DNA from 3 places in the Mesorhizobium sp. P2_C5_2 genome. Region 1 is predicted to be linked to each of the others. Evidence: riboswitches for the same ligand, from Rfam matches in the RefSeq annotation. Region 1 holds a riboswitch; each other region holds the start of a gene.
What was found. Region 1 has a riboswitch for cobalamin ahead of AC1D1B_RS02725 (aromatic ring-hydroxylating oxygenase subunit alpha). Riboswitches for the same ligand answer to the same signal wherever they lie in the genome.
Positions count from the first base shown of each region.

Region 2: linked by a shared signal. The riboswitch ahead of AC1D1B_RS21450 (CbtB domain-containing protein) and the one ahead of AC1D1B_RS02725 (aromatic ring-hydroxylating oxygenase subunit alpha) in region 1 are both predicted to bind cobalamin.
Region 3: linked by a shared signal. The riboswitch ahead of AC1D1B_RS21170 (DUF1636 family protein) and the one ahead of AC1D1B_RS02725 (aromatic ring-hydroxylating oxygenase subunit alpha) in region 1 are both predicted to bind cobalamin.

Region 1 covers NZ_JBFUDV010000001.1:587,557-594,827, reverse strand. The annotation lists gene AC1D1B_RS02740 (nucleotidyltransferase family protein) at 1-1,038, opposite strand, end outside; gene AC1D1B_RS02735 (hypothetical protein) at 1,038-1,190, opposite strand; gene AC1D1B_RS02730 (FAD-binding oxidoreductase) at 1,356-2,456, opposite strand; gene AC1D1B_RS02725 (aromatic ring-hydroxylating oxygenase subunit alpha) at 2,494-3,741, opposite strand; cobalamin riboswitch at 3,859-4,060, opposite strand; gene AC1D1B_RS02720 (DUF680 domain-containing protein) at 4,562-4,771, shown strand; gene AC1D1B_RS02715 (DUF680 domain-containing protein) at 4,895-5,134, shown strand; gene AC1D1B_RS02710 (ABC transporter ATP-binding protein) at 5,210-6,322, opposite strand; gene bglA (beta-galactosidase BglA) at 6,387-7,271, opposite strand, start outside.
Region 2 covers NZ_JBFUDV010000005.1:607,858-615,128, forward strand. The annotation lists gene AC1D1B_RS21430 (heparan-alpha-glucosaminide N-acetyltransferase) at 1-960, opposite strand, end outside; gene AC1D1B_RS21435 (MFS transporter) at 1,171-2,370, shown strand; gene AC1D1B_RS21440 (aromatic ring-hydroxylating oxygenase subunit alpha) at 2,371-3,534, opposite strand; gene AC1D1B_RS21445 (gamma-glutamylcyclotransferase) at 3,654-4,346, shown strand; cobalamin riboswitch at 4,414-4,608, shown strand; gene AC1D1B_RS21450 (CbtB domain-containing protein) at 4,645-4,824, shown strand; gene AC1D1B_RS21455 (CbtA family protein) at 4,840-5,643, shown strand; gene cobU (bifunctional adenosylcobinamide kinase/adenosylcobinamide-phosphate guanylyltransferase) at 5,636-6,130, shown strand; gene cobO (cob(I)yrinic acid a,c-diamide adenosyltransferase) at 6,130-6,744, shown strand; gene cbiB (adenosylcobinamide-phosphate synthase CbiB) at 6,751-7,271, opposite strand, start outside.
Region 3 covers NZ_JBFUDV010000005.1:550,049-557,319, forward strand. The annotation lists gene AC1D1B_RS21160 (cobaltochelatase subunit CobN) at 1-2,970, opposite strand, end outside; gene cobW (cobalamin biosynthesis protein CobW) at 2,989-4,026, opposite strand; gene AC1D1B_RS21170 (DUF1636 family protein) at 4,029-4,454, opposite strand; cobalamin riboswitch at 4,492-4,695, opposite strand; gene AC1D1B_RS21175 (winged helix-turn-helix domain-containing protein) at 4,725-5,924, opposite strand; gene AC1D1B_RS21180 (NADH-quinone oxidoreductase subunit A) at 6,258-6,623, shown strand; gene AC1D1B_RS21185 (NuoB/complex I 20 kDa subunit family protein) at 6,614-7,195, shown strand; gene AC1D1B_RS21190 (NADH-quinone oxidoreductase subunit C) at 7,200-7,271, shown strand, end outside.

The DNA.
Region 1 (7,271 bases):
TTTCAGGCGCAGTTGCTTGGCAAAGCCGCGCGACAGCCAGACGAGGCTACCGAAATCGGTGCGTGGCTTGGCTTGCAAAACCGAGGACCAGCGCGACAGGCCGGCGCGATCGGCGCTCGCCACCGTTCGCAGGAGTTCGCCCAGTGGCACCGCTATGCCGATCTCCAGACTGAGATAGGACAGCGCCACCGCTGCAGCAACGGCCAAATGGCGCCTGGCGACGATGTCGGCAAATACGTCCCAGTCGACCTCGCCGCCCTGGATGGCGACGGCGCAGTCGACCAGCCAGTCGCTGTGGGTATGGGCATCGAGGCCGCCATGCGCGATGGCGAGCGTCATGCGGTCGGCAGGTGATGGGACGAGCAGGCGGACGCCGTTGAACTCGGCAAAACGCGCCCGCTGCCAGATCGCCAAATCATCTTCCGCGCTTTGCTGCGATCCGTCATAGGCCTGCTGGTGCAGGTCGATATCGCCGAAATTGCCCTTGAAGAAATTCATCGACCGCAAGGACGCCAGCCTCGTGCGCAGGAACTGCGGGCTGACGCCGGTGGCGATCTGCCAGTCGCGCTGCGTCAGCACGTCGAAAGCGGCGAGCATGTCTTGCGGGCGCACCAATATGTCGATGTCGTGCGCCACCCTGCCGCGCTGCGCCGATGCGTTCACCGCGATACGGCTGGCGCCCTTGATCAGCATGACCGCGCTGCCGGCATCGACCATAGCCTGAAGGGCAGGCTCGGCCTCGCGCATCGCCAGCCGCGATTTGGTCCAAAGCATCTTTTGCAGGCCGACAAGGCGTGGATGCGCCGGGTGGCCGGCGAGTTTGCGGCCGAACCTGTCGGAGATCGCCGCCAGCAGCCGATGTTCGCGGAAGGAGACATCGTCGATGACGTTTTCATCGAGCCAACGCGCAGCGTGTCGGGCGGCCGCCTCCTCATCGGGCAGCAGCGCTGCCTTCAAAAGCTGGTCGAGGCCGCCGGTGGGCCACGACCAGCCATAATCCGGAAACCGGCGGCCGATACGGCGAAGAGCGTTGACCATCACCAGGGCTTCTTCCCTGCCCGCCTTTGCATGGCCGGCCTTACGACGTCGAGATAGCGGCGCAAGGCCAGGACCTCGTCGAGCATGGTCAGTACAATGCCCGCCTCGCGCGCCCGGGCGACAGCGACGATCGCGTAGACCCGCTGCTGCATCGCTCTATCCCCGTCGCGGACGCCCCTGAAGGGGATCGCCCCGGTTTACGGTCTGGCAGGCCCTTCCAAAGGTGCGTCTAGATCAGTTGGCCCTTGCTTGGCAAGACAAAGACCCGCGAGCGCCATGCCTGCGCCGCATGACCAGTTGCCGCCATGTGGCGCCGCTCAAGCCTCGATTTCGAGCGCCGACAGCGGTTTCGAGCAGCAGGCAAGGATGAAGCCGTCATCGATCTCGTGGTCGAGGATGCCGCCATTGTGGCTCATCTCGACAGCGCCGGAGACCTTCTTCACCTTGCAGGTGCCGCACAGGCCGAATTCGCAGGCGGCCGGTATCCGCACGCCCGAGCTGCGCGCCGTCTGCAGCACGGTCTGGCCGGCGACGCAGCCGGCGTCGACCTCCGAAAGCGAGAAGCGGATCGGCGTCACGGCTTCGACGGGAGAAGTGATGCCGTCCTCAGCGGGTGAGGCAAACGGCGCCGGGATTTCCTCCACTGCAGGCGCGGCAAAGCTCTCCTGATGGTATTTCGTCATATCGAAGCCGGCGGCATCCAGCATGCCGCGCACGGCGCGCATGAACGGATCAGGGCCGCAGCAGAAGATCTCGCGTTCGCGGAAGTCCGGCGCCAGCAGCGGCAGCCGGATCGCGTCGATACGGCCCATATGGCCGTACCAGCCCTCGCGGCTCGACCGCTCCTCGATCATGAAGCCGAGCGACAGGCCCGGCATATGGCCGCCGAGCAGTTCGAGCTCCTTGCGGAAGATGATCTCTTCCGCACGCCGCGCGCAATTGACGAAGCCGACATCTGTCCATGGCGCGCAGTCGTTCAGCCAGCGCAGCATCGACATCATCGGCGTCACGCCGGAGCCGGCCGAAATGAACAGATATTTGGCCGCCGGATGGCTATGCAGCGAAAAATCGCCGGCCGGCCCATAGGCCTTGACGTGCGAGCCGGGCACCAGATGGTCGAACATCCAGCGCGTGCCTATGCTGCCGGCCTGCGCTTTCACCGTCACCGCGATCGAAAACGGTCGCGACGGCGACGACGACAGCGTGTAGGTGCGCATCAGCGGCCCGTCCGGGGTCGGCAGTTCCAGCGTCAAGAACTGGCCCGGCTTGTAGCGGAACCAGGTCTGGTTGTCGGAGCGGAAGGTGAAAGTCTTGACGTCAGGCGCCTCGTCGCTGACGCCGATCACTTCCAGCACCTGAAGCCTGTCGTTCCACGGCGCCATCTGGTCGAGATGGCGATAGAGGCCAAGATCTGTCATCGCATTCATCCTCTGGTCCTTCTTCGCCTGCCTGAGCTCACGCCACGCTGCGCAGCGCCGGCCGGCCGCCTTCGGCGAGGCGCGGACCGATGAAGGCTGCGTACCATTCGACGAACTGGATCACGCCGCCCTCATGCAGCTCTGAGTAAGGGCCCGGCTCATAGGCCGGCGACAGGATGCCGAAGGCATTTTCCTCGACGATGCGGCGGTCCTGGTCGTTGGTCTCGGTCCAGACATGCGTGAGTTCGTCGATGGTGTAGTCGACACCCTCGACGGCATCCTTGTGCACCAGCCACTTGGTCGTCACCGCGGTTTCGGTGGCGCTGATCGGCAGCACCCGGAAGGTCACCGCATGGTCGATCAGGATGTGATTCCAGGTCGTCGGATAGTGGTAGTGCATCAAGGTGCCGATGCGGTCGGCGGCAACAGTGTTGGAGAGGTTCTTGGTCACGGCGCGCTTTCCCGTCATCGTATAACTGACGGCATCGCGCAGCAGCGGCGCGCGGGTGGCGCGGTACTGTCCGGCCGGGTCGATGCGGAATTTGCTCGGCAGGCCCGCCGCCTCGCATTTCGCCCAGTGCGCCAGCATCTCCGGATCGCTGTCGGCGCCCTGCACGCCGGTCACCGTCGGCGCTTCAGGGAATGTCTTGCAGAGCTCGGGATGGTTGCCGGCGCAGTGATAGCACTCGCGGTTGTTTTCCCAGACCAGCTTCCAGTTGCCTTTCTCGACGATGGTCGATTCGAAAGCGATCTTGGCTTCGCTCAGCCGATGCGGCTTGAGGTAGGGCTCGATCATGGCCCGCATCGGTGCGAAGTCGGCGGGCTCTTTCGCCAGGCAGATGAAGATGTAACCGGCCACACTTTCGCAGGCGACCGGCTTCAGGCCGAACTGGCTCTTGTCGAAACCCTCGGCCATCTGGCGGGCAAACAGCAGTCGGCCATCCAGCTCGTAGGTCCACTGGTGATAGGGGCAGACGAGCTTTGCCGCCGTGCCTTTCTCGGTGTTGCAGACGCGGCTGCCGCGATGGCGGCAGGAATTGTGAAAGGCGTTGATGTTGCCCTTCTGGTCGCGGACCAGAACCACCGGATAGTCGCCGATCTGAACGGTGATATAGCTGCCGGGCTTCGGCAGCTCGCAATCATGGCCGATGAACAGCCAGTCGCGATACCAGATCAGCTCCATGTCGAGCTTGAAATAGTCCGGGTCGGTGTAGAAGGGCTGTTCCAGCGAAAAGCCTTGCTTGCGGCCGTTCAAGAGCCTCAGCATGTCGTTGCGCGCATCCATAGTTCTGTCCTCGTGGTTTAAGGACTGAACTTGGTGGTGATGGAGGAAGGATCGGCCGCAGGCCGGCAAGCCGCCGGACATGCGCTACCCACCTCTTGACCGCCCACCGCGATCAGTCGAGTTCAAGCATCTCGGGCTGGTTTCCGGGCTCTGGAGTTGTCCTTGCGGACCATCGCGACACCTTCCCAGGCTGTTGCCCAGTGGTCTCCCGTTGCGACTTGAACTCCACCACCGTTGCGGGGGCAGCGCCGGATTCTGACCGGCTTCCCAATTCTCCGCTGCGTCGTCACGAAGCGGCACCTGAGATGCGATCATCTAACCACGGCAGCGATCGCGACATCGGCATGAAAGCGACATCGTATCCATGCGGCGCGACACGCGCGGCATGCGCTTCGGCCAACGACTGAACGGCTGAAATCCTGTCTTGGGAAGCGATCCTCGCCGTTTCGAATCGCTTCGAATCCAGCCCCCTGCGCCTGCAAAATAGGTTAAAGGTATCGAAAAGTTACTATTAGCGATCTCTAAAATCGAACCGAACGGTTCGTTTCTGTTGACAATGCGTGCAGGACGGTGTGAACGACGGTCCGAAAGCCGACACCGGAGCGAACCGCCCGGTTCGACGTAACTGCCTGAAAACAATATAATAAAGCACCATGAAGGAACTCTCTGGCACAATTTCAAGGTGCAGAGTCGTGGTCCACACGGAACAACTTCGTGATTGGAAACCAGCCTATGGCTTTCCCACATCGGGGCTGTCCGAACGACGCGAAATCCTCCCAGGACACGCCGCTAGACGGACAGACAAACTGGAGTGCTAAAAATGAAAAAGATCATCCTTACTGCCGCCGCCGTTTTGGCCATCACCGGCAGCGCCTTCGCTGGTAGCGACAATTACAGTTCCAATGGTTCGAACCAGCCTGCGGTTACGTCGACCGACAGCGGCCATACTGCCGCGATCGTGAAGTCGGATTCGTCGGCTGCTCAGGCGCCGGCCCCGGGTTCCGACCGTAACCTCTTCGGCAATCGCTAACAGGCGATTCAGCGTCTGATCCCCGAGTTTTTCGGAAAACGATCCAGGCCGATATCGAACAAGACGCAGAGCGGCGGGATTGCCCAGCCGCTCTGCCGCATGATGAAACTCAGGAGACTTGAAATGAAGAAGATTGCTCTTGCTGCCGCTGCGCTTTTGATTGCCGCCGGCAGTGCTTATGCCCGCAACGACAATGTCGGCTCAAGCGCCGTCGACAACCAGGCGACTGTCAACGTCGACAACACCCGCACGTCGTCGGTACCGAACACCGGTTCGCCGGTCTACAAGCTGTTGAACTCGTCGGGCGACGTGCAGAAGCCCGCCCCGCAAGGCAGCAACCGGGATCTGTTCGGCAACCGCTAACAGCCGACGTTTCCAAAAAAGAGCGGCGGGCCTGGCCCGCCGCTCTTTTTTCATGCCGATACGACGAGCCGACTCTCAGGCCGCCTTCACTTCCAGGGGCTTGAGCGAGAAGGAGTGTCCGTCGGCGTCGAAGATGTGCAGGTCGCCGGCATCCGCGGTCAGCCGCAGCTTTGCCCCGCGCTTGACCTCGACATTGCCGGGCAGCTTGGTCACCAGAGGCAGGTCGGCGCGGCCGATGTCGACATAGACCAGCTGGACCTCGCCGAGCTGCTCGACATAGTCCACCACCCCCTCGAACAGATATTCCGCGCCGGTGGCGACCGACAGATCCTCCGGCCGAACGCCGAAGCTGACCGCCGCACCCTTGGCGGACGCCGGCGTCGCGATCGGCACCGTCGCCTTGCGGCCGCCGACATGGCTGACGATGGTCGGGTCACCCGTTTTATCGATGGTCGCTGGCAGGATGTTCATGGCCGGCGAGCCGATGAACTGGGCAACGAACAGATTGCCGGGCTTCTTGTAGAGGTCCATCGGCGTGCCGACTTGCTCGATATGGCCGTCCTTCAGCACAACGATGCGGTCGGCCAGCGTCATCGCCTCGACCTGGTCGTGGGTGACATAGATCATCGTCGTGTTGGGCATCGATTCCTTGAGCTTGGCGATCTCGATGCGGGTGGCGACGCGCAGCGCGGCGTCAAGGTTCGACAGCGGCTCGTCGAACAGGAACACTTTCGGGTTGCGCACGATGGCGCGGCCGATGGCGACGCGCTGACGCTGGCCGCCCGACATCGCCTTGGGCAGACGGTCGAGATATTTGGTCAGCTGCAGGATCTCCGCTGCCTGCCGCACCCTTTTGTCGATCTCGGCCTTGCTTTCCTTGCCGATCTTCATCGAGAACGCCATGTTGTCGTAGACGGTCATGTGCGGGTAGAGCGCGTAGGACTGGAATACCATGGCGATGCCGCGCTTCGAAGGCGGCACGTCGTTGACTACCTCGCCAGCGATCTTCAGCTCGCCGGAGGTGATCTCCTCAAGCCCGGCGATGGACCGCAGCAAGGTCGACTTGCCGCAGCCCGACGGGCCGACGAAGACGATGAACTCGCCCGACTTTATGTCGAGGTCGATGCCATGGAGAATGTGCAGATTGCCGTATGATTTCTTCACTTGTCTCAGCGTGACATCGGCCATGATTTCCTCCCAGTGATTTCCCTAGAGAACCCAGATTTCCTCAAGAAATTCGTTTCGTCAAAACTCAGTCGATACGCCCGAACCAGGCGCCGTAGCCGCCGAGGCGGATGGAGCCTGTGCCGGATTGTCCCGAAAAACCATGCCCGGCCAAGGGCTGCAGCGCCTGGCCGCCGAGATCGACCGTGGCCGGCTTGTTGCCCAGATTGAAGACGCAGACGATCTGCTCGTTGCCCTCGCGGCGAGTGAAGGCGACAGTGTCGCCCTCGCTTTCGATGAACTCGATGTCGCCTTTGGCCAGCGACGGATGCTGGCGGCGGAAGCCGAGAAAGCGCCGATAGTGCTCGAGTAGCGAGGCGGCGTCGCCCTGCTGAACATTGACCGCTTGCGACAAATGCTTGCCGGGCACCGGCAGCCAGGGCTTGGCCGTCGAAAAGCCGGCATTGGCGGCGGTTGCATCCCACACCATCGGCGTGCGGCAGCCGTCGCGACCCTTGAATTCCGGCCAGAAGCGGATGCCGTAGGGGTCCTGCAGATCCTCGAACTTAAGCTCGGCTTCGCCCAACCCAAGCTCCTCGCCCTGATAGAGGCAGACCGAGCCGCGCAGAGACATCAGCAGCGCCGAGATCACCTTGAGATAGGCGGTCGGATCGGCCTCATCTGCGGCCCAACGCGAGGCTGGACGCATCACGTCATGATTGGAGAAGGCCCAGCATGACCAGCCGTCGCTGGCGACCTTGCCGAAGGCTTCCAGCACCTGGCGCACCTTGGCGGCGCTGATCTTTTCCGGCGCCAGGAAATCGAAGGAATAGCACATGTGGACGCGCTTGCCGCCGGCCGTGTAGGCGGCGACCACTTCCAACCCGCGCTGCGAATCGCCGACTTCGCCGACGGCGGCGGTCGCCGGATATTCGTCGAGCAGCGCCCGGAACCGTTCGAGGAAGGCAAGGTT
Region 2 (7,271 bases), on a different contig from region 1:
CGTCTTGGCGGTACAGATGCCGGCGAGTTCACCGAGATGCGCTTTGAACTCCGGGGTCTGGTCGCCATTGTAGAGCCGGTCGAATGCCGCCTCGCTTTGCAGCGTGTCCAGCATGCACACACAATAGCTGGTGCAGAACTCCGTGTCGCGCTGCTGTTCGCAGGATACCTGGCATTCCTTCAGGAAGACCACTTCCCGTGTCTCGACCGGCGCCGGCATGATCTGCGAGAACAGCCAGACACAGCCGAACAGCAGCGGCTGGTGGATCAGGTAGAAAGCCAGGCTGTGGCGGCCGATGAAGGTGAATGGCTTGGCCCAGCTTCCGGGCGTCAGCGTCGCCAGCCGCGCCAGCAGGCCGGTGGTGGACGCCAGCTTTGCCGCGGCGATGCCGACAAGCACGGCGCCGAACCAGGGAAACAGCGGCACATAGTCGTTGGAGCGTGGGTTGATCGCCGACAGACCGACCCACCACAACGCCGGATGATCGAAGGCTTCGGATCGGAGGTAGATGGGCGCTGCGATCACCACCGCCGCCACGACCAGCGTCAGCAAGGACGGCAGCCGCAGGAACAAAAGGCCGAGCAGGCTGGCCAGCGCGATCTCGTGCAGGATGCCGAAGAAGATGAAGCTGCCCGGCGTCAAGAAATACGTGACCGCCGATATGGCAACCGCCGCGACGGCGACCATGGCAAAGCGCTTCCAGAAGCCGTTCCAGCGGATCTGCCTGCCATGGGCCAGAAACAGGCTGACGCCGACCAGGAACAGGAATGTCGAGGCGATGCAGCGCGCATAGATCTTCCACCAGCCGAAGGCGGTGAGACCGGGATCGGTGTAGTGGAAATTCTCAAGATCCCAGGTGAAGTGGTAGCTGGCCATGGCGATCAGCGCGATGCCGCGCACGACGTCGATGGCGACGATGCGCTTCGGTTGATCTCCAGGGGGTGCGGTATGGATACTCATGGTCTCGTAATCTGATTCAGCCCCAGAGACGACTATCACGGTTGCACCGGACAAAAGAAGGCCGCGCGGCTGCATCAGGCGGTGCTTTAGGCCAGAGCCGGAAAGCCTTTGACCGAAATCGCTTTTTGCCGGGAAGGGGTCGGTTTCCTGTTACCGGCTGCGGAATCGCCAGCGCAGATTTGACGCCGCGAGTCTGCTTTTGGGGATGAAATGTCCACCCATGTGCGCCATCCGATCTGGCTTCCGGCCTTGCGTCCGGCGGATGCGCGCACCTTTGCCTCGCTCTATGCGGTCGAATCCTTCGCCCGCGCCACGGTGTCGAGCGTCATCCCGATCCAGGCCTACGAAATCCTCCACAATGAGCAGATCGTCTCGATCCTCTACACCATCGTGGCGCTGCTCGGCCTGTCGGTGACGCTGTTCATGCCGATGCTGATCCGCCGCTTTGCGCGGCGCTGGGTCTATACCGCCGGCGCCTGCCTGCTGGCGATAGGCTCGCTGTTCTTCGTCACCCACACGCTTGCCGGGCAGCTAGCCGGGATGCTGTGCCGCGTCATGGGGGCGAGCGCGCTGTCGATCACGCTCAACCTCTACATCATGGACCACATTCGCAAGACCGACTTCATGCAGGCCGAATCGCTGCGCATGGCGTGGTCGATGCTGGCCTGGACCGGCGGGCCGACGCTCGGCATTTTCCTCTACACACGCTACGGCATCTATGCCGCGCATGGTGCGGTGGCGGTGTTCGCGCTGGCCTTGTTGGCGTTGTTCTGGACGTATCGGCTGGGCGACAACCAGTCGATCCGGCCGGGCAAGACGCGGCCGGCCAATCCGCTGGCCAATATCGGCCGCTTCGTCGCGCAGCCGAGGCTCAGGCTCGCCTGGCTGATCGCCTTCGGCCGCTCCTGCTTCTGGACGACGTTCTTCGTCTATGGGCCGCTGTTCATGGTCATCACCGGCGAGGGCGAGCTTGCCGGCGGCCTGCTGGTTTCGGCCGGCAATGCGCTGTTGTTCATGGCGATCTTCTGGGGCAAGGCTGGAAAACGCTTCGGTGGCCGGCGCACCATGACCTTCGCCTATTTCGCCATGTCGGCCGCGCTGCTGGCGGCGGGCGCGGTCGGCGCGACCGCGCCGCTGCTTACCGGCTTCTTCCTGCTCTGCGGCGCCTTCTTCACCATCGCGCTCGATGCGCTGGGCTCGACCGCCTTCATGCGCTCGGTCAGGCATTATGAGCGGTCGCAGATGGCTGCGGTCTACCGCACCTATCTCGACTTTTCCGAGCTGACGCCGCCGCTGGTCTATTCCGTGGTGCTGGCGTTTTTCGGCCTGGGTTCGGTTTTTGTCACCCTGGGCTTGCTGGCGGCCGTCTGCGGATTCGTCACGTGGCGCTATCTGCCGAAATCGCTTTGATCAGGATGCCGCATGGTGCTCGCGCACCCAGTTGTGGAAACGGTGCAGGTCGTACTCCTCCGGCATCAGCACACCGGCCTGGTGGCGCATCGAGCGCAGGCCTTTCTGGTTGACCTCGCAGATCGCCGCATCTTCTTCCAGTACCTGGGTGCCGAAGGCGACGACATTGTCGATGTCGGTCTCAGCCAGCGCCTCCGGTGCGAACAGCCATTCGGCGGTGAGCTCGGTTTGTTCGGGGCCGAGCGGCGTCAGCCGCACGGTGCGGACATAGTCGACATGGCCGACGATGAACATCGACGGCAGGCTGGTGGAATAGGTCTGGCCTGCTGCGCGTTCGGCCGGTGTCAGGCCGGAGAAGACCGGGCCATGCGCCTGTCCATCGCGCGACCAGGTCTCGGCACCGGTACGCAGTCCGCCGGAAAACTCCGGTGCGTCATTGTCGGCATGGCGGACCCAGTCGGGGTCGTCGCGCCGACTCATAAGGCCGCGGCCGTAGATCGGCACCAGTCGCGACAGGTCCTTGTGGACGCCGGGGCAGTGCAGGCACTCGTTGAAGTTTTCCCAAAAGATCTTCCAGTTGCAGTTCATCACCTTGCGCAGCACATGGCCTGACACCAGCGTTTCCAGCGGCCAGTTGGCGAGGTCGCCGGATGCCGGATCGAAGGATGCCTGCGCCGAGCCGGCCGCATCCTCCTGCAGGTTGACGAAGACAAAGCCGCGCCACACCGACAGCGCCACGCGGTAGAGCGGATGGTCGGCCTTATCGAAACCGTCGGGCAGCGATTTCGAGGGAACGCGCACGAGATCACCGCGCAGCGAATAGGACCAGGCGTGGTAGGGGCAAGTAATCAGCCGCGCCTTCAGCCGGCCCTCGCTTTCCTGGCAAAGCTGCGAGCCGCGATGCCGGCAGGTGTTGTGGAAGGCGCGCAGCTCGCCGGTGTCGTCACGCAGCACGACGATCTCCTGCGTGCCGACGCGGAATGTCCTGAACGCCAAAGGCTGGGCGAGATCGGCCTCGCGGCAGACGAGCAGCCAGCTTTTGTACCAGATGGCGTCGAGGTCGCGCTGGTACGCGCCGGCGTCCCAATAGGCAGAGGACGGCAGCGTCGGCTTGGCCTGGGTCAGGCCATTATAGGGGTCGCGCTCGCTCGGATTGGGTTGCATGGCTGGCTTCCTCTAGGGATACGCCAGCCGACACCCCGGCAAATCGTTTGTCAATCACGGCTGACATTGCCGGTTGCCGGTGCTGCGCATAATCATGTCCGGACATAGGGATTCGGAAATTGGCCGCACGACAGATGTCGCTTACGCCGGAATTGGTCGCGCGCTGCTGGCGCGAGATCGCCGACGCCGGACCCGACCCGGAGGCGATGCACCTCGATGACAGCGACTACGATTCGCTGGTGGACGAATTGCAGGCCGAGCTTCCCGATAGCGAACCGCTGTGGCTGTTCGGCTATGGCTCGCTGATCTGGAAGCCGGAAATCGATTATGTCGAGGACCGCGTTGCGCTGGCACGCGGCTGGCACCGATCTTTCTGCATGAACATGACACGCTGGCGGGGCACCAAAGAGCGCCCCGGACTGATGATGGCGCTCGACAGTGGCGGACAGTGCAAAGGCGTCGCCTTCCGGCTGGCCGACAATGACAGGCGAGAGCAGCTGGGCCGGCTTTTCCGGCGCGAAGTCACGCTGAAGCCGACAAGCTACCGGCCGCGCATGCTGAAGCTTACAAGCGAGGCCGGTCCGCTCAGGGCACTGGCTTTCGTCATCAACCGCAAAGGGCTGACCTATTCCGGCCCGCTCGACGAGGCGAAGGTCGTCGACAGGCTGGCCACATCCTGCGGGCACTGGGGGTCAGGCGCCGACTATCTCTACAACACGGTGAAGAATCTGGAGGAGCGCGGCATTCACGATCGCCATCTGTGGCGCCTGCAGCGGCTGGTTGCGGAGCGGATCAGCTCCTTGAACCCGTAATACTGCATGGCGCATTCGCGCTGTTGGCCGGCGGAATTTGGTTTGCCGGACGCGGCTGTTTCAGCCTATAGTCACGCATGTCGTCGGTTCCGTTAGGGACCAAGAGGGAATGCGGTGAGGGCTGACTTGTTGCCCAATGCCGTGGCTGCCCCCGCAACTGTGTGCGGTAGTCCTCTCCAAGCCACTGAGGATTTTTCTTCGGGAAGGTGGGGAAGGGCGCTGATCCGCGAGCCAGGAGACCTGCCGGCGACAGGGAACTGACTTCGATGCCCTCGGGTGGAGGGCGAAAGGACAAGATATGAATACCGCTTCCGTCTCCCTCGGCGCTTCCGTCTCCTCGCAGTCGCGCTTCATGCAGCTCGTGCTTAGCGCGTTTCTGGGCATTTTCGTCATCGGCGTTGTCGGCTTCTCGCATATCGATGCGATCCACAATGCCGCGCATGACTATCGCCATTCGATGGCGTTTCCCTGCCACTGACGAGGATCTGACATCATGAACCTGTTTCGCAACGTCGTGTTCGTCGCGGCGATCGCCGGGCTCGTGGCCGGCGTCGTTCTCGCCTGCATGCAGGCCTATGCCACCGTGCCGCTCATCCTGAAGGCGGAAGTCTACGAACAGGCCGGTGGCGGCCATAAGCATGAGCATGCCGCGGCCGCCAACGCTACGGACACCAATGCCATGAGCACCGCCGCGCCGGCGGGAAATGCCATGAGCAGTGCAGCACCCGCACCGGCTGAAACGGCCGCACCGGCGGAGGACGAAAGCTGGGCGCCGGCCGACGGCTTCGAGCGCTTCGCCTTCAGCGTGCTGGCCAATATCGTCACCGGCATCGGTTTCGCGCTGGTCCTGGTGGCGGTTTCCGAATTCGCTGGCGGCATCGGCAACTGGCGCCAGGGCGTATTCTGGGGTCTGGCCGGCTTTGCCGTGTTCACGCTGGCGCCGGGCCTCGGCCTGCCGCCGGAACTGCCGGCAATGCCGGCGGCCGATCTCATGCCGCGCCAGATCTGGTGGGTGGCAACGGTTGTGGCGACTGCTATTGGCCTTGCCTTGATCGCCTTCCGCACGTCGGCGCCGCTAACCGTCCTTGCTGTCATCCTGATTGTCGCCCCGCATATTGTCGGCGCGCCGCAGCCGGACAGTTTCGAGACGCCGATCCCGGAAGGCCTGCATCATCAGTTCGTGGTGGCGGTGACGCTGACCAATCTGGTGTTCTGGCTGGTGCTTGGTGCGATGGTTGGCGTGGTGCGCGCCCGCTTCACCGGCACCGCGACCAGCCTGCGCGACAGCTTTGCCTGATCGCAGTTTGACCTTCATCATCGGCGGTGSGCGCTCCGGCAAGATCCCCCCCCCCCAAACGCCGCCATGGGCCTATATCGCGACCGCTGAAGCCTATGACGATGAGATGCGTGAGCGCATCGCGCAACACCGGTCGCGGCGTGGCGAGGGGTGGGCGACCATCGATGCGCCGCTCGATCTTGCCGGTGCACTCGAAGCGCTACCCGACAACCAGCCGGTGCTCGTCGATTGCCTGACGCTGTGGCTGACCAATCATATGCTTTCCGACCATGATCTCGACACGGAATGCCGGCGGCTGGCCGGCGTGCTGTCGCGGCCGCGCGGGCCGTGGTTCGTGGTCTCCAACGAAGTCGGGCAAGGCATCGTGCCCGACAATGCGCTGGCGCGCCGGTTTCGTGACGCTGCCGGCCGGCTTAACCAGCAGGTTGCGGCAATTGCCGATACGGTGCTTCTGATGGTGGCGGGGCTGCCGCTCAAGGTGAAATAATGACCGATATCGACGCAAAAGACGAGGAACGCCACCGCGCCAAGATGGCCAAGCGCAAGGCGGTGCAAGATGCCGAGGTTGCGGAAAAGACGGTCGAGAAGGGGCTGTTGATCGTCAACACCGGACCCGGCAAGGGCAAGACCACCGCCGCCTTCGGCCTGGCGCTGCGCATGCTCGGCTACGGCAAGCGCGTCGGCGTCGTCCAGTTCATCAAGGGCAAATGGCACACCGGCGAAAAAGATGCCTTCGCGGCGTTCGGCGACCGGGTCGTCTGGCACACGATGGGCGAGGGGTTCACCTGGGAGACGCAGGATTTGAAGCGCGACATTGCGGCGGCCGAAGCTGCCTGGGCCAAGGCGCTAGAGCTGATCGCCGATCCGTCGATCAGCCTTGTCGTGCTCGATGAGCTTAACATCGCGCTGCGCTATGACTATCTCGATCTCGACAAGGTGGTTGCCGCGCTAAAGGCCCGGCGCGAGGGCCTGCATGTCGTCGTCACCGGCCGCAATGCCAAGCCGGCGCTGGTCGAGGCCGCCGACCTCGTCACCGAAATGGGCGTGACCAAGCACCATTTCTCTGCGGGTGTGAAGGCGCAGCAGGGGATCGAGTTCTGACCTATCTCAGATCGTCAGGTAGATCAGCCCCGCCGAGAGCAATCCGAACAGCGCGATCAGCAGATAGTCGGCGACCTGGTAGAGCTTCAGCGCCCGCCTGATGTCCAGGCTCTCGGCTTCGCGCCGGCCGCCTTCGCCCATGAACGCATCCTCGACGACAACGCCGCCATAGGTACGCGGGCCGGCGAGCGCTAGGCCGAGGGCGCCGGCCATCGCCGCCTCCGGCCAGCCGGCATTGGGCGAGCGGTGCTTTCTGGCGTCGCGCCGCACCGCTTCCCAGGCATTGCGGGGATCGGCGCCGCTGACAAGAAAGGCGGCGCCAATGATAAGCAGCGCGGTCAGCCGGGAGGCCGGCAGGTTGATCCAGTCGTCGAAAAGTGCTGCCGCCCGGCCGAAGGCCTCATGGCGCGGCGTGCGGTGACCGATCATCGAATCGGCGGTGTTGGCGGCTTTATAGGCGACGCCGCCGGCCAGGCCGCAAACACCGGTCCAGAAGGCCGGTGCGACGATGCCGTCGGAAAAATTCT
Region 3 (7,271 bases), on a different contig from region 1:
GTTGGCGGCGGCGTCGATCAGCGCGATCTGGGTTGGGAACATGTCGCGGAACAGGCCTGAAATGCGCCAGGTGACATCGACGCGCGGCCGGCTGAGGGTGGCCGGCGGCAGCACCTCGATGCCGGTGATGCGGCCGGTGGCAGAATCCCATTGCGGCCGGCAGCCCATCAGCGCCAGGCCTTGCGCGATTTCCTCGCCGCCGGTGCGCAGCGAGGCCGAGCCCCAGAGATCGATGACCAGCGAGCGCGGCCAGTCGCCATGCGATTGCATGTAGCCGCGTACCACTTCTTCCGCCGCAGCTTTGCCGAGATCATAGGCGGTCGGCGTCGGCATGGTGCGCGGGTCGGAGGTGAAGAGGTTGCGGCCGGTGGGCAGCACGTCGGCGCGGCCGCGTGCGGGCGCGCCGGCCGGACCGGCCTTGACATGGCGACCATCGAGCGCGGCGAGCAGCGATGCCTTTTCGGCCTCGGCGCTTTGCAGCCGCATTGCGTCGGGTTCGTCCTCGGGCGCGCGGCCATAGATGTGCAGGCCATCTTTGATGGCGAAGTCCTTGAGGTCGCAGAGCCAGGCATCGATGCGGCGCAGCGCTTCGTCGGGTGCGTCGGTTTTGGCTACGCCTGCTTCGGAGGCAAGGCCAGTCTTCTGCGCCGTGTCGACGATCAGCTTGGCCAGACGATCGCGACGGCGGCGGTCGAGGCCGTCGGCCTGGGCGTACTCGTCGACCAGCCGCTCGAGTTTGTGCTGCTCTTCGTCCAGGCCGGCGCCGGTCAGCGGCGGCGGCAGATGGCCGAGTGTGACGGCGGCAATGCGGCGCTTGGCCTGTGCCGCCTCGCCGGGGTTTGAGACGATGAAGGGATAGATGACGGGCAAGGAGCCGGTTACGATTTCGGGAAAGCAGGCTTGCGACAGCGCCACCGTTTTGCCGGGCAGCCATTCCAGCGTGCCGTGGGCGCCGACATGGATGAGGGCGTGGATGCCGAGGGATTTGCGCAGCCACAGGCCGAAGGCGATCAGGTCGTGGCGCGGCGGGAGTGTCGGGTCGTGGTAGTCGGCGCGGCGGTCGGCCGAGCGGCCACGGTCGGGGGCGAGGGCGACGGTGACGTTGCCGAAGGTGGCGGCGCGGAAGAGGAATTGTTTTTGGCCAACGTGCCGCGAAGGCCGGCGTTCTGTCGCGCCCCCCTCTGTCCTGCCGGACATCTCCCCCACGTGGGGGGAGATTGAGCCGTCATCGGCGCTTTCGCCAATCTCAACCGTCGCAGGAGGAAATCCGGCGGCTGAGCTGCTAATCTCCCCACCTGTGGGGGAGATGTCCGGCAGGACAGAGGGGGGCGCCTCGCGCAAACCTGCCTCTTCGGCCTTTCCCCAAGCGGCTTCTACTTTCGCAATTGCCTCAACCGGCAGGTCCTTCAAGAAGTCCTGGTAGTCTGTGAGTCCCAGCCCATCACTGCTGCGCTCCAACGCATCCAGCAGTGCACGCGGCGTTTGTGGAATCCCTTCAACACCGTAGCCCTGATCCTTCAGGTCATGCAGCATGGCCAGCACGCTCGACGGCACATCGAGGCCTACGGCATAGCCGGTGCGGCCGGGCGCACTCGGATAGTCCGGGATCAGGATCGCCAGCTTGCGCTCCGCGCGAGCCGTCTCCTGCAAACGGATAAAGGCCGCTACCCTATCCGCCACTTGCGCCACGCGATCCGGTTCCGGCCGGTTGGCGAAGGCGCGGTGGCCGAGTGCGGGGTCGGTCTCGCTTTCGCCCTTGAAGGAAATCGCGCCGGCGAGGATGCGGCCGTCGAGTTCGGGCAGCACGACATGCATGGCAAGGTCGGCGGGTGCCAGGCCGCGCTGGTTCTTGTCCCAGACGTCGCGGCGGGTGGTGGCGACGATGACCTGGAAGACCGGCACGCCGGCGCGGTCGAACAGGGTTTCGACACCGGGTTCGGCGCCGGAAGCGAAGGCGGTGGCGGTGATGATGGCGGCGGGGTTCAGGGAGGCCAGCGCGGTTTCCACGAAGGCGAAGGAGGTCGGGTCTTTCAGGCTGGAGACGAAGATGGGAGCCGGGCGCATGCCGCGCTGGCGGAGTGCTTCGAAAAGGGCGTCGATTGGGGCGACATCGGCAGCCAGCAGCATCGAACGGTAGAAGAGGATGGGGATGATGGGGGCGTTGATGTAGGTGTTGTCGGCGTCGCGTTCCCGCCCACCCCCCTCTGTCCTGCCGGACATCTCCCCCGCAAGGGGGGAGATTGAGCTCTCACGGATGTTTTCGCCAATCGCAAACGTTGCAGAGATCTTCAAAGGAGCAGGAAGGGGGCCGGCATTTGTGACGGCCGATCTCCCCCCTTGCGGGGGAGATGTCCGGTAGGACAGAGGGGGGTGTGAAGGAACGCCGACATCGCCAAAATCCAACTTGCCCACGACGCCGCGCCCCGGCTCATAAAACCCGGCCTTCGGAACGCTCACCGGCTCAGCCGCCGCAACATCTGCCCCGGCCAACCCAGCCAGCCGCTGCATCAGCGTCGTCATATTCTCTGGCCCGCCCTCGCGGAAATACCCGAGCAAGCCGTCCAGTTCCGCGCGCGGCAGCGTCGAGGCTTCGATCAGCCTGAGATCCTCGTCGTGGCTTTCGCCGGGCAGCAGCGCCAGTTTGATGCCGTGCGCGCGGGCAGTCGCGGCCAGCTGGTCACAGCCGTAGCGCCACCAGTCGTAGCCGCCGAGGATGCGCACCAAAATCACCTTGGCGTGGCGGGCGACGCTGTCGACCCAGAGGTCGACGGACATGGGATGGCGCAGGTCGCGTAGCGCCGCCAGCCGCATCGAGGGCAGGCGGGCGGCATCAGCCTTCCATGCTGCAGCCAGTCCGGCGAGGTCGCTGTCGGTGAAGGACAGGGCCACGATATCCGCTGGCGTCTGCCTGAGATCGACAGGCTCGGCGAGATCGTCGAGCGAAGCGGATGTGGTGGTGAGGATGTGCATCGTGGTTCGTGTTTTGCCTCAGCCAGCGAGTATACGCTCGATCGCCGGGCGGTTCAGTCCCTTCAGTCCGATGACGACCAGGCGCGAGCGGCGGTCGTCCCCGGCCGTCCAGGCGCGGTCATAGTAATGGTTGACGCGCGGGCCGACGGCCTGCAGCAAAAGCCGCATCGGCTTGCCACCGACATCGACGAAGCCCTTCACACGCAACACATTCTCTTCTTCGGCGACGGTGGCGACGCGCTTCGCCAGTTCGTCCGGATTGGCGATCGAGGGGATGTCGACGATGAAGGTGTCGAAGTCGTCGTGCTCGTGGTCGAAGGCGCCGTCATGATGCGACTTGCGGTTCTCGATGTCGTCCTCGACGGCGAGGCCGAGGCCGAGCAGAACGGAAGGATCGACCTTGCCATGCGCCGTCGGCACGATCTTCACGGCGCGGGCTGAGTGCTCATTGATGATGGCATTGGCGCGGGCCGAACCGGCTGAATCCATCAGGTCGCTTTTCGACAGGATGATCAGGTCGGCGCAGGCGATCTGGTCCTCGAAGACTTCTTCGACGGGATCGTCGTGGTCGAGCGTCTCGTCCTGAGCGCGCTGTGCCTGCAAGGCGTCCATGTCGTTGGCGACGCGGCCTTCGGCCAGCGCCGGCCCGTCGACCACGGCGATAACGCCATCGACGGTCACCCGGCTTTTCACGCTCGGCCACTGGAACGCCTGGACCAGCGGCTTGGGCAGCGCGAGGCCCGAGGTCTCGATCAGGATGTGGTCGACCCTGGGCGTCAGGGCCAGGATCTTGTCGAGAGCGGGTACGAAATCGTCGGCGACTGTGCAGCAGATGCAGCCATTGGCCAGTTCGACGATGTTTTCCTCGGGGCAGGTGTCGATGCCGCAGCCTTTCAGGATTTCCCCGTCAATGCCGATGTCGCCGAACTCGTTGACGATGATGGCAATGCGCTTGCCGCCGGCGTTTTCCAGGAGATGGCGGACCAGCGTCGTCTTGCCGGCGCCGAGGAAGCCGGTGACGACGGTGCAGGGTACACGGGATACAGATGCAGTCATGGTCAGTCCTTCAGCATGTCGAGGGGCGGGATGCGGGCAACGAGGCCGCGCTTGAGGCTATCGGGGCGGCCGCGCCAGGGAATGAGGCCGTCGGTCGAGGTGGCGAAGAGTTTGGCGCCGGTGACGAGATCGGCGCCGCTGGTTGGGGTCAGGTCGCCGAAGACATAGCTCCAGCAGCCATCGCGCAGGATCGCGGCGCTCAGACGGCGCTTGCAATTGCCGAGACATTCGGCGGTGCGGACCCGGATATCGCCGGCAGCGGCGCGGCGCGTGTCCTCAGCCAGCAATTCGCCGGCGCGCGGATGGGCGTCGGAGCCCGTTTCATCGCGGCACGAGGCGCAGACGATGACGGTCACGCCGGCCAGGACGTCGTTATCCCCGGACGCATTGTCCGCTGTGCCAGCCGAAAAACTGCTGTTCTGGTCCAAAAACCGGGCTCCTTGCCCGGAAACCCGCCGGGCGATCGGATTCTTTCTTCAGACGGCAGGTCTCCTGGCTCGCGAGTCATCGCCTTGGTTAGCCGCCTTCCCGGTGTCACCCAGTGGCATTCGGCCTTGGCTCTTCGCTTACAGTTGCGGGGACAGCCGCGGATTTGGGATTTTTTCCCGCACCGCATTCCCTCTTGGCCCTTGCCGTTGCGGGCAGGGGACCGTCTGGAGCGGATTTAGGCGGTTCGGGTAGGGGAAGTCAACGCACGGCTACGACATGGCAATGTCGGCCAAAGGCTGTCCCAAATCGCCGGCCGGCATCACTTCGATGCGTTCGAGGCCAAGCCAGCCCTGCATCTGCTTCAATTCCTCGAAGAGTTGAGCGGCGGTCTCAGGCGGGGCGCCGGGCTCGGCATAGGCGGCATGGACGCGCAGCACACTGGCGGGGCGGTCGGCCTTGAGGTCAACGCGCCCCACGATCCGGTCGCCGAGCAGGAAGGGCAGGACGTAGTAGCCATACTGACGCTTGTCGGCCGGAGTGTAGATCTCGATGCGGTAATGGAAATCGAACAGCCGCTCGCTGCGCGACCGCTCGAAGACGACGGGATCGAACGGCGCCAGCAGGGCGCGGGCTTCGATTTTTCGCGGAAGACGGGCGTCCTTATGGAGGTAAGCCGGCTTGTCCCAGCCTTCGACGCGCACCGGCAAAAGCTCGCCCGACTCGACCAGTTCCTCCAGCCGGCCCTTCATGTCGGCCGGCGACAGGCGGAAATAGTCGCGCAAGTCACCTGACGTCGCGATGCCATGGGCGCGGGCGGAAATGCGCAGCAATTCGCGGTGCGCGTCCTCGGCGGCCGGCACCGGCAGATCGAGGATCGCCTGCGGCAGCACGCGCTCGGGCAGGTCGTAGAAGCGCTCGAAGCCGCGCCGGTGCGCCGTGGTGATGCGGCCGGCCCAGAACAGCCATTCGAAGGCATGCTTGGCGTGGCTCCAGCCCCACCAGCCGCCCGAGCCCTTCTGGCCTTCCAGCGCGGAAGCGGCGATCGGGCCACGCTCGGCCACTGCGCGGTAGATCTCCTCGATATAGGCGGCGTGCTCGCGGCCCCATTTGGCGAGGCCCAGATACATCTCATCGCCGCTCTCGGCGCGCTGCATGCGCCAGCGCATCAGCGGCCAGGTCTCGACGGGCAGGAAGGAGGCCTCATGCGCCCAGTATTCGAACACGGTGCGCTTGCGGGTGACGGCGGCATTGTCGAGCAAAGCGAACGGGTAGGGACCAAGGCGGGAGTAGAGCGGCATATAGTGAGCGCGCACCACGGCGCTGACGGAATCGATCTGCAGCAGGCCGGTGCGCGAAAGCACCCGGGCGAAGTGGCGGCGGTCCGGTGTGCCGCCCGGCCGCGGGTCGGTAAAACCCTGCGCGCCAAGGGCGATCCGCCTGGCCATGGCGAGCGATATTTTGTCCTTCATCAAGATGCCTTTGCCCTGGTCCTGTTGCCGTATTTTTAGCCGGTGATTCCGGCGATGCTAGCAGGCTTGTGGCGGGAGACATGTCAGGAGACAAAAGTGGAGTAAAATGTGAAGGAAATCAAACAGGAGCGGATCGGACCAGTTTTTCCCGACCTGCCGTCCAGCACTGCGTTTTGAACAAGGTTTGACTTGCTTCGCCGAAAGCCCTGCGCTAACCCTCGCCGCGTTGCAGCATAGGCACCTAAAACGGTTCAGCGGTTAAACTGTCACGCTTCCGCATTAGGATTGGTTGCTGTAATCAAAGTGGATTGGCCGCCAACGGAAAGCCGCAGCATGAACGCATTGCTCAGTTCGTACCTGCCCATCGTTCTCTTCATCGCCGTGGCGGCGGTCGTCGGCCTGGCGCTTATCATCGCGCCGTTCCTGGTGGCTTACCGCAATCCCGATCCGGAAAAGCTTTCCGCCTATGAGTGCGGCTTCAACTCTTTCGACGATGCCCGCATGAAATTCGACATCCGCTTCTATCTGGTGTCGATCCTGTTCATCATCTTCGATCTGGAAGTGGCCTTCCTGTTTCCCTGGGCGGTGTCGTTCTCGAAGATCGGCATGCTCGGTTTCTGGTCGATGATGGTGTTTTTGGCGGTGCTGACCATCGGCTTTGCCTATGAATGGAAAAAAGGAGCGCTGGAATGGGATTGAACGACAGTTCCGGTACGCTCGTCGCGCCTAAGCCCAAGGGCCTGATCGACCCCAATACCGGTCGTCCGGTCGGTTCTGACGATCCGTTCTTCCTCGAGATCAACAACGAACTCGCCGACAAGGGCTTTCTGGTCACCTCGACCGAGGCGCTGATCACCTGGGCACGCAGCGGTTCGCTGATGTTCATGACCTTCGGTCTGGCCTGCTGCGCCGTCGAGATGATCCACACCTCGATGCCGCGCTACGATTCGGAGCGTTTCGGTGTTGCGCCGCGTGCGTCTCCGCGCCAGTCCGACATCATGATCGTCGCCGGAACGCTGACCAACAAGATGGCGCCGGCTTTGCGCAAGGTCTACGACCAGATGCCGGAGCCGCGCTACGTCATCTCGATGGGCTCGTGCGCCAATGGCGGCGGCTATTACCACTATTCCTATTCGGTGGTGCGCGGCTGCGACCGCATCGTGCCGGTCGACATCTATGTGCCCGGCTGCCCGCCGAGCGCCGAAGCGCTGCTCTACGGCATTCTTCTGTTGCAGAAGAAAATCCGCCGCACCGGCACGATCGAACGGTAGACCCATGGCTGCATCCCTGAGCGAACTGTCGACCTATCTCGGCGAAAAGCTGCCGGGCCGTGTCAAAGACGCCGTG